Regions from separate parts of the Acetobacter sp. AAB5 genome, predicted to be linked through region 1. Evidence: predicted binding sites of a transcription regulator. Region 1 holds the regulator's gene; the other holds the start of a gene.

Region 1 (5,215 bases):
TGCCCAGCGGGTGTACATGCGCAGCAACATTTCTGTCCAATCCTGCGCTTCCGTGCCACCTGCACCTGCGTTGACTTCCAGATAGCAATCATTGCTATCTGCTTCGCCAGAAAGCAGGCTTTCTGTTTCACGCCGTTTGGCTTCTTCCGCCAGATCACGCAGCGTGGCCATGCCTTCGGCCACCAAATCCGCATCACCTTCGGCTTCTGCCAGTTCAATCAGTTCACTGGTGTCGCGCACATTGGTTTCAAGCGCTTCCACACCTTCAATCTGATTGGCCAGAAGGGTACGCTCACGCATCATTTTTTGCGCGGCGTCTGAATCGTTCCACAAATCGGGGTCTTCTGCCCGGTTGTTCAGTTCAGCAAGTCTTTCCTGAGCGACATCCCAGTTAAAGATGCCTCCTCAGCAGTGCCACTGACTGCTTGATCTGGTCGTTAAGGGCTTCAGTCTCGGCAGACATCAGGCCGATTCTCCATATTTTTCTATCATGTCAAAAAAGACAGTGCGGTGCTGGTCTCTCAATAAAGGCCACCCATACCAATGTCACCCCCAGCAGGCGCAGAAGGTGCCGCAGAACCAGACGAACCACCCGCGCCAGAAGGCGCGCGTTCCCCAGCCTGCCCACCGCCAGAACCTTCAGCCGCCATATCGCTTTCAGAATCAGGCATGTTTTCAGCACCTGTATCTGCTGCTGTAAGTTCCTGCGGGTTTACGTTGCTTGAAAGGTTTGCGCTAAGCCCCGGCACCTGCCCTTCCTTAAAGGCATCTATGGCCACGCCCCTGCCCGTATCATACTGCACAAGTGTAATGCCAGCAGGTGGCACAAAATCCTGCCGTGGGTAACCATCCAAGGCGGTTTTCATCACCTTGTTCCACAAGGGGCCCGCAATAGCGCCACCAGTTTCATTCTTGCCGAGAGACTGCGGCGTATCAAACCCAATCCACACTACGGTTACAATATCTGGGGTGTACCCAGCAAACCATGCATCATTGAAGTTCTGGCTGGTGCCGGTTTTGCCTGCAATTGGCACATCTATGCCTGTTCCAGCCCGCATACCCGTGCCACGCCGGATAACATCCTGCAACATGGTGGTAATCTGGAACGCACTTTGGGCAGATGCCACCTGCTGTCGGCTATCATGCAAGGCAGGCAGATCATTCTGCCCCGGCATCACAATAGGCTGTTCCACAGGCGCTGGTGCTGGCGCAACTTTTCCTGCGTCTCCAGATTTCTGATCCGATGGCGCATCTGGAAACACAGCATCAGCGGCAGGTTGATCTGCTGTTTGTCCGCTATTGGGTTGCGCTAAGGCGGCTGTGGTCAATGCCAGCCCCTCCGGACGCCAGATCACGTGGCCTTCTCGGTCCTGCACATCATCCACCAGAGTTGGCGTCACCTTGCGCCCACCTGCTGCAAGCGAAGCATAGGCTCCAGCTTCCTTCAGCACCGTGGTTTCCACTGCCCCCAGCGCTGCGGGCAGCACATGCGGCATGGAATCCACCAGCCCAAGGTTGGTTGCCATATCCGCTACGGTTTTCATGCCCAGATGGGCCGCCAAACGAATAGTGACCAGGTTGCGCGATTCACGCAGCGCATCATGCAGAGTGGTGGGCCCCCAGAAATCTTTTTCATAGTTATTAGGGTGCCATGCCCCGTAGGAAACCGGGGAATCATCAAACTTCTGGGAAGGGGAAATCCCCTGCTCCATGGCATCCAGATAAACAAATGGCTTGAAGGAAGACCCCGGCTGACGCAGCGCCTGCGTTGCGCGATCAAACTGCGAGGCCTGAAAAGACCATCCCCCCACCAGAGCCAGAACCCGGCCCGTGCGCGCATTCATGGTAACAATGGCACCTTCCACCACGGGCACCTGCATAAGGGCAACATGGCCCCCTTCGGCCTGCGGTTGCACCATCACCACATCACCCACACGCAATGGCTTGAAGCGTCGCGCCCATGCCATATCCTTGGCCTGCACAACGCCTGTACGAGGCTCTCCTCCACTTTGGGAAGCATTGTTCCGCCGCACCACGCTGCCTTCTAGCCAGCCCACCTGCCCTTTTGCATCCAGCACAACAGCCAAACGCCATTGGTCGAGCATACCTGCAGGCACGGGCACACCCCTTAAAGCCTGCACCCACTCTGCCGTAGAGGAAGACGACCCGATATCGGAAAGATGGTGCACAGGCCCACGCCAGCCACGGTGCGCACGGTCATACGCCATCAAGCCTTGGCGCAAAATATCCTGCGCATTGCGCTGAAGCGGCAGATCCAGACTGGTATGAACATCCAGCCCCCCCTGCATTGTTACGTCCTGGCCGTAACGCTCCATCAGTTCGCGGCGCACTTCTTCCGCAAACCATTCAGCCCCCGGTGCCGGACCGGGCCGAGTGAAGCTGCGGGTAGTAAGTGGTTGGGCTTCTGCTACGCGGGCAGCATCATGCGTAATGGCACCAATATCGGCCATACGTTCCAGCACCCAGTTTCTGCGCCCTCTGGCGGCATCCGGGAAACGTACAGGATTATAATTGGTGGGAGACTTTGGCAGCGCCGCCAAAAACGCGGCTTCTGCATCATCCAATTGATCAAGCGGCTTATTGAAATAGGTTTGGGATGCCGCGGCAATACCATATGCCCCGCTGCCCAGATAAATTTCGTTGAGATAGATCTCGAGAATTTTGTCTTTGGGCAGCACCTGCTCCACCCGCATGGCCAAAAAGGCTTCCTTGGCCTTACGCTGGAAAGACACCGCATTGCTGCCCAGCAGCATAATACGTGCCACCTGCTGCGTAATGGTGGACGCCCCAATGGGCCGCTTGCCCTTGCCACGCGTTAAATCTGTAAGCCCGGCACGGGCAATGGCAACGGGGTCCACCCCTTTATGCGTCCAGAATTTCTGGTCTTCCGCCGCTACAAAGGCGTTTTTTACCTTATCTGGCACAGCACTGATGGGTACAAAAATACGCCGCTCATTAGCCAGTTCAGCAATAAGCTCATCATCCCCAGCGTAAAGGCGGCTCATGACTGGCGGCTGATAGGAGCGCAAGCCCTCTACCGTTGGCAGATCAGCTACAATCCCTTCGTACTGAGACCAAAGCAGAACCACAGCGCCCGTTGTGCCAACCAACGCCAGCGCAGCCGTTGCCCCAATTACCTTCCGCCACTGTCGAAAACGTGGGCGGCGCAGATCGGGCCTGCGATTTTGCGGAGGCCTGCCTTGAGAATGGCTGGAAGATGAACCCGGATCACCAGAAGACGGAGCGCTTGTCATACAGGCCCTTTACCATTCTCACACATAATCGTCTGCCCTGTTTGCGCATTGTAATAAAAATCATGGCCGAATTCCGACCACACGCACAAACAGTCACTAACCTAACATTTCACCTAGCAGGCGGGCTGTATAATCTACCACCGGCACAATACGCCCGTAATTGATACGGGTAGGACCAATAACACCAATAGCACCTACAACCCGGTTCGCGTCATTCCGGGCTGGAGCCATAACAACGGACATGCCCGTGGCCCCAAACAACCCACTTTCCGCACCAATAAAAATACGCACGCCCTCTGAGTTCTCTACCAACTCCAACAGGCGCAGCATGGTTTCCTGCGCTTCCAGCCGATCAAACAGTGTTTGAATGGCAAATAGCCTGTCCTGCCCATCAACATCAGCCAATAAACGGGATTGCCCACGCACAATCAGGGTGCCGCCCAACCCATCTCCGCCACCATCCCAAATAGCAAGACCACTTTCCACCACCTCGGCTGTTAGGCCGTTGAGAACGCTCCGGTCTTCCGTCATTTCAGAACTTACGCGCGTGCGTAAATCCGGCAAAGATGCACCCATGGCCCGTGCATTCAGGTAATTTGCGGCCTCCACCAAAGCGGAAGGCGGCATACCCGGAGGCGTTTCAATAACACGGTTTTCAACGTGCCCATCCGCCCCCACCAGAATAACCAGTGCACGGTTGCTGCCTAACGCCACAAACTCAATATGCTTGATGCCTCCATCCCCTTTGGGCGCCACCACAAGCCCTGCGGCATCGGACATACCTGCCAGAAGCGAAGAAGCCTCCGTAAGTGTATCTTGCAATGAACGCCCCTTGGCCTCCAGAGATTGGCCAATCACCCGCTGGTCTTCTTCCGAAAGCGCGCCAAACTGCAACAAGCCATCTACAAACAGCCGCAATCCTTTTTCTGTAGGCAGCCGCCCGGCAGATGTATGGGGGGAAAACAGCAATCCGGCTTCTGTAAGAGAAGCCATGATGTTGCGTATTGTGGCCGGAGAAAGCGGCAGCCCAAGCCTGTGAGACACAGTGCGCGAACCAACGGGCTCCCCACTTGCAACATATTCTTCCACCACTTCACGCAGAATAGCCGCAGACCGTGCATTCAGCCCCGGAGGCAGAGCAGCTTTTACTGGCAGCAAACCACGCTTCATGACACAAGGGCTCCTTCGTATATCCATAAATCCTGGATAGCCTTTATATACTCTATTCGTGCAGTTTTACTGCCGACAAAAGCGCATCATACGCGCCACACATCTTATTTTACCAAGGAGCTTTCTATGCGCCCTTCAGGCCGCCAGCCAGACCAGATGCGCCCCATTACCATTGAAACCGGCTTTGCCCATCACGCTGAAGGTTCTGCCCTTATCCGCGTTGGCGGCACGGAAGTACTGTGCACTGCCAGTGTAGAAAACCGCGTACCGCCTTTTTTGCGTGGCAAAGGCACCGGCTGGGTTACGGCCGAATACGGCATGCTGCCCCGCGCCACCCACACACGCGGCAACCGTGAAGCCGCCAAGGGCAAACAGTCTGGCCGCACGCAGGAAATTCAGCGTCTTATTGGCCGCTCCCTGCGCGCAGTAACAGATCTGAACGCTCTGGGTGAAATGAGCATTACGCTGGATTGTGACGTGCTGAACGCTGATGGTGGCACGCGCTGCGCTTCCATTACAGGTGCATGGGTGGCACTGCGTCTGGCCCTTGGCAAACTGGTTGCGACCAACGTGCTGCCTCGGTTGCCGCTGCGGGGACAGGTTGCGGCTGTTTCCTGTGGGTTAACAACGGAAGGCGCTGTGCTGGATCTGGATTACGTGGAAGATAGCTCTGCTTCTGCCGACACCAACTTTGTGCTGACAGCAGACCGCCGCATTGTGGAAATTCAGGGCACGGCAGAAAGCGCACCGTTTACAGAAGATGCGTTTGA
Region 2 (5,215 bases), on a different contig from region 1:
GTTTTATGGGACAAAGTTTGTTTGAAATCTGCCTGTGTTTCTGCTGCCCAAAGCAGGATGCGCCTTGTAAGATAAGGGTTTTTTCCTATGGTGCGTATGTCAGGAAAAGCTTCTGTAATAGCTGCTCTACGTATGGCGGAAGCATCAACCAAAACAATTTCTGCTGACTGTACAGAAAATTTTGAACAGATATCAGGTATAATACTGCTTATGGGTGCAGAATTAACAGCAACGTAATCAAAATCTTCTAAAGCCAAAAATTTGGGTTCAATGATTTTATCCCACTGAGCCTGTATGTCTGCTTCATTCCCGTCTGCGTAAAGACAAACCTTTATGCCGCGCCCCCGCAAATACTGGATTGCTTCCCATATGCCCATTGGCCAGCCATCTTGCCTTGGCATAGGCAAAGTTTGGGCGCCAGAAGCATCTTTTGAGAGTTTTCCGCGCCATATCGTATTATCTAAACTGAAGATAACTGTTTTAACACAGTCAGTCTGACATAGGGCGCGCAGCCCCCATATCATCTGTCGGAAAAGGAGTGTTCCTATAGTGTTATGCTTGTTGGGATAAATGGTTTGCAGATCTGGGAGAGGGCTGCCTTGTTCAAAGGGGCCAAAATCATCCCAATCCTGAAAGATAATTCCGTTATGGGTATTAAAATATATTGTGTCATCTTGAATATAACGTTTGCCAACAATTGAAGTGACTGCTTCCATATCCAAAAGTTTTATTTGGGGGTGATTATCTAATTCTGTAGAAAGTAGAATATTTAGTTTTTGAATAATGGTGGATACAGACATATTAACGCCGTGATCCCGCGAAAAAGGCCGGGGAGGGATCTGCGGAGTTAGGAAGTTTGAAACCAACAAAGGTGTGTCGGATAAAGCGGCATAATCCAGAACATGCTGAATAAAGTTTTTGAGTGTCTCTTGAGCATTCGTCAGAACATTCTGTGCAAAATTTGGCGTATTAAAACGCGCACCCCAAACAATATCATCACCTAAAATAGAGCGCAAAGAAGGCTGAAGATATACAAAATCATAATCTTCTAATGGAACAGGTAAGGATGCAGGCAGCGGAGCTACAAATTCATAGGGTATAAAATCAAACCGAATATCTAGATATTGTTGTGTGAGTTGTTCATGGCATAAGGCGCCGATACTGGAACCTATAATCAGCACCTTTTTTACTTTTGTAGGAACAATTTCTAGATTGCTGGGGAATATAAATTCAGAATCCTCTAATTCTGTAGATTCCATGCTTTGTGTAGGAAGAACAGCATCCGTAGTTTTTTCGGTGAGGAGAGGCTTAGATAAAGGTGCTTGCTCTTCTAAAATGGCGCAGAGATCGTGCTTTGGGGTTTCGAGAAAAATAACTAATCTTCCATCAGCCCGATATTCCATGCCAGTTGACTGCCATGCAAGATCTCCATCGTTTGCAAGGATAAGGAGCTGATGGTTTTCAATCCTCCACAACCATGCGTTGGAGCTGTCGGGTTCTTTTATACGTCCTGAAGGGCTTAGAAAAAGTTGCTGGATCTGCGTGGATTCAGATTGGAAATTCCAAACTTTTTCTGTGAGTGCTGGAGATAATGAAAAAGGTAACCCACGAAAAGTTTTTGTTTCCAGCATTTTTGCCTGCACCTAACGAATGGGGTACTAAAAGTAGTTGCCCGTGAAAATCTTTACGCAGTTTTATAGCATCCAATACTTTTTATCAAAACACTGGGTTTAATTATAGCCGTGTGCAAATAAAAACGGGTGAAGGGACATAATCCCTCCACCCGTCAGGCAGTTTAAAAGACTTCTGAGTTACAATGTAAGGCTTAGAAGTCCATACCGCCCATGCCACCCATGTCAGGGCCGCCAGCCGGAGCTGCTTTCTTTTCCGGGCGTTCTGCAACCATGGCTTCCGTGGTGATCAGCAGGCCAGCAACAGATGCTGCATCCTGCAGAGCCGTGCGGACAACCTTGGCCGGATCAATAATACCGGCTTCAACCAGGTTCTTGTATTCGCCAGCCTGAGCGTCGAACCCGAAGTTGTAGTCGTTATTTTCCAGCACCTTGTTTGCGATCACAGCGCCGTCTTCACCAGCGTTGTGAGCGATCTGGCGCAGAGGAGCCTGCAGGGCGCGGCGGATGATGTCACCACCAACGCGCTGGTCATCGTTGTGGTAGTGCAGGCCTTCCAGCTTCAGCGTAGCGCGGGCCAGAGCCGTGCCACCACCAGGAACAATGCCTTCTTCCACAGCAGCGCGGGTTGCGTGCAGGGCATCGTCAACGCGGTCTTTGCGTTCTTTCACTTCCACTTCGGTGGAACCGCCAACGCGGATCACGGCAACACCGCCAGCCAGTTTGGCCAGACGTTCCTGCAGCTTTTCACGGTCGTAGTCGGAAGAGGTTTCTTCGATCTGCGCACGAATCTGCTTCACACGGCCCTTAATGTCATCGGCTTTGCCAGCGCCATCAACAATGGTGGTGTTTTCTTTGTCGATGTGCACTTTCTTGGCGGTGCCAAGCATGTTCAGGGTAACGGTTTCCAGCTTGATGCCCAGATCTTCGCTGATGACCTGACCACCCGTAAGGATAGCAATGTCTTCCAGCATAGCCTTGCGGCGATCACCAAAGCCCGGAGCCTTAACAGCAGCAATTTTCAGGCCACCGCGCAGCTTGTTAACAACCAAAGTTGCCAGTGCTTCACCGTCAACGTCTTCTGCAATAATCAGCAGCGGACGGCCGGACTGAACAACGGATTCCAGCAGCGGCAGCATGGGCTGCAGGGAAGACAGCTTCTTTTCATGGATCAGGATGTAGGGGTTTTCCAGATCCGCTGTCATCTTTTCCGGGTTCGTCACGAAGTACGGAGAGATGTAGCCGCGGTCAAACTGCATGCCTTCAACAACATCCAGTTCTGTCTGGAAGTGCTTGGCTTCTTCAACCGTGATCACGCCTTCGGAGCCAACTTTCTGCATGGCTTCGGAGATCATCTGACCGATTTCAGATTCACCGTTTGCAGAAATCGTACCAACCTGAGCGGTTTCCGCCGGGGTGGTAACTTTCTTGGCGTTCTTCTTCAGCTCTTCAATAACAACGGCAACAGCCTTGTCGATCCCGCGCTTCAGATCCATCGGGTTCATGCCAGCGGCAACAGCCTTGTGGCCTTCACGCACGATAGCCTGAGCCAGAACCGTAGCCGTTGTGGTGCCGTCACCAGCAATGTCATTGGTTTTAGATGCAACTTCACGCAGCATCTGAGCGCCCATGTTTTCGAACTTGTCAGCCAGTTCGATTTCCTTGGCAACGGAAACACCGTCCTTGGTGATGCGGGGAGCGCCGAAGCTCTTGTCCAGCACCACGTTACGGCCTTTGGGGCCCAGCGTTACTTTTACAGCGTCAGCCAGAATATCCACACCGCGCAGCATACGCTGGCGTGCGTCTGCACCAAACTTTACGTCTTTGGCAGCCATTGAATTTCTCCTGTGAAGATCGTTCTGAAATTAAATAATGCGGATCAGCGCAAAATCAGGCGGTTACCACGCCCATGATGTCGCTTTCCTTCATGATCAGCAGCTCTTCGCCATCGATCTTCACTTCTGTGCCGGACCATTTGCCAAACAGGACACGGTCACCAGCCTTAACATCAAGCGCCACAATCTGGCCCTGTTCATTCCGGGCACCCGGACCCACTGCAACCACTTCGCCTTCCATAGGCTTTTCCTGAGCTGTGTCAGGAATAATGATTCCGCCAGCGGTCTTCTGTTCGCCTTCAAGGCGACGGACAACTACCCGGTCGTGTAAGGGACGAAACTTCGTCATTATGGATCGCTCCACATTCATTTTTGGGATGGTGCCCTTAACAGAAAGCAGCCCCATCCACTTTGTCGCGCGTAACATAACGCCGCGTTACGTTAGCACTCCCACCCCGGGAGTGCCAGAAAAGGAGATAGGTCTGGCCAAAGGCAGAGTCAAGGAATGTGGATAAAGTTTCTTTTTGCTGTAACGTAAGAACAGATAGGAGGTGCTCGCATGGGTCATATCACTACACTTCAGGCTGCGGATGGACATGAATTTTCCGCGTGGGAAACCGAAGGTAGCCATCATCCTTACACACTTGTGGTGCTTCAGGAAATTTTTGGGGTGAACCACCATATCCGGCAGGTTTGCGAAAACTTTGCCAAGGCCGGATTCCACGTTATTGCGCCAGCTTTGTTTGACCGCGCACAACGTGGGGTGGAGCTGGATTATTCCGCAGCAAGCGTGGAAAAAGGCAAGGCGCTGCGGGCGCAAATTCCGCTTGCTAAAACACTGTTGGATATTCAGGCAGCCGCCTCAGTGTTCAAGCCGCGTAAGGTGGGCATTATCGGCTATTGCTGGGGTGGTACATTGGCGTGGGAAGCTGCATGCAGAACGGATGACTTTGCAGCCGCTGTTGGCTGGTATGGGGCAGGTATTGCCGCCAGCCGGAATGAGACTCCGCGTTGCCCCGTAGAGCTGCATTTCGGTGAACAGGATACAAGTATTCCGCATACTGATATTGCAGCCATTCGGCAGGCGCGCCCGGAAGTTGAACTTTACGTGTACGACGATGCAGGGCACGGCTTTGGTTGCCCAGAAAGAAGCGCTTTTAATGCCAAAGCTTATCAGGAAGCGCAGGAACGCAGCATTAATTTCCTGAAAAGCAATATGAATCCATAGTGCTATTTTCCTGTCCTCGTCATGGCCTGTTATCGAATTATGATTGACAATTGTGGCTGGTCATGGGGGGATGGGGTATATCCTGAACCGCACACGGTGTGCAGCAGGACAAAACGTTGAGAAGAACAAGGACTATCCCGCTCATGCCGACCGGTACAGTAAAATGGTTTAACGCCACCAAGGGTTATGGCTTTATTGCCCCAGATGATGGCGGTAAAGATGTGTTCGTGCATATTACCGCAGTGCAGGCAGCGGGTTTGCGTGGCCTGAATGACGGACAGAAAGTTTCTTTCGATCTGGTTGAAGAACGCGGCAAGCAGGCTGCAACCAATCTGAAAGTAGATTGATTTTTCAGGCAGGGCCGATCAGTTTTGATCGGCCCTTTCTGTATCTGCTAAAAAGGCAGCAAGTTCCCGTGCTGTGTCTGCCAACCCAAGGCGACGAACTTCCACGCCTTCGGGAAACGCGCTGAGCAAGCGGGTAGGGGTGCGCCTGTCTAACAGGACAAATACCCCCCGATC

What was found. The regulator HrcA, encoded in region 1, represses chaperone genes, less so after heat shock. The targets are predictions, from matches to a motif close to GTTNGCACTCNCNNNNNGNGAGTGCNAAC.
Region 2: the regulator HrcA is predicted to act here: its motif matches at 3,907-3,935, upstream of groES (co-chaperone GroES).

The regions. Positions count from the first base shown of each region.
Region 1 covers NZ_JBNIEW010000004.1:181,585-186,799, reverse strand. The annotation lists one part of gene prfB (peptide chain release factor 2) at 1-393, opposite strand, end outside; one part of gene prfB (peptide chain release factor 2) at 395-463, opposite strand; gene ACP7IZ_RS06745 (penicillin-binding protein 1A) at 522-3,275, opposite strand; gene hrcA (heat-inducible transcriptional repressor HrcA) at 3,372-4,472, opposite strand; gene rph (ribonuclease PH) at 4,572-5,215, shown strand, end outside.
Region 2 covers NZ_JBNIEW010000012.1:5,127-10,341, reverse strand. The annotation lists gene ACP7IZ_RS11055 (hypothetical protein) at 1-1,631, opposite strand, end outside; gene groL (chaperonin GroEL) at 1,826-3,466, opposite strand; gene groES (co-chaperone GroES) at 3,522-3,815, opposite strand; gene ACP7IZ_RS11040 (dienelactone hydrolase family protein) at 4,026-4,694, shown strand; gene ACP7IZ_RS11035 (cold-shock protein) at 4,838-5,041, shown strand; gene ACP7IZ_RS11030 (ATP-dependent DNA helicase) at 5,060-5,215, opposite strand, start outside.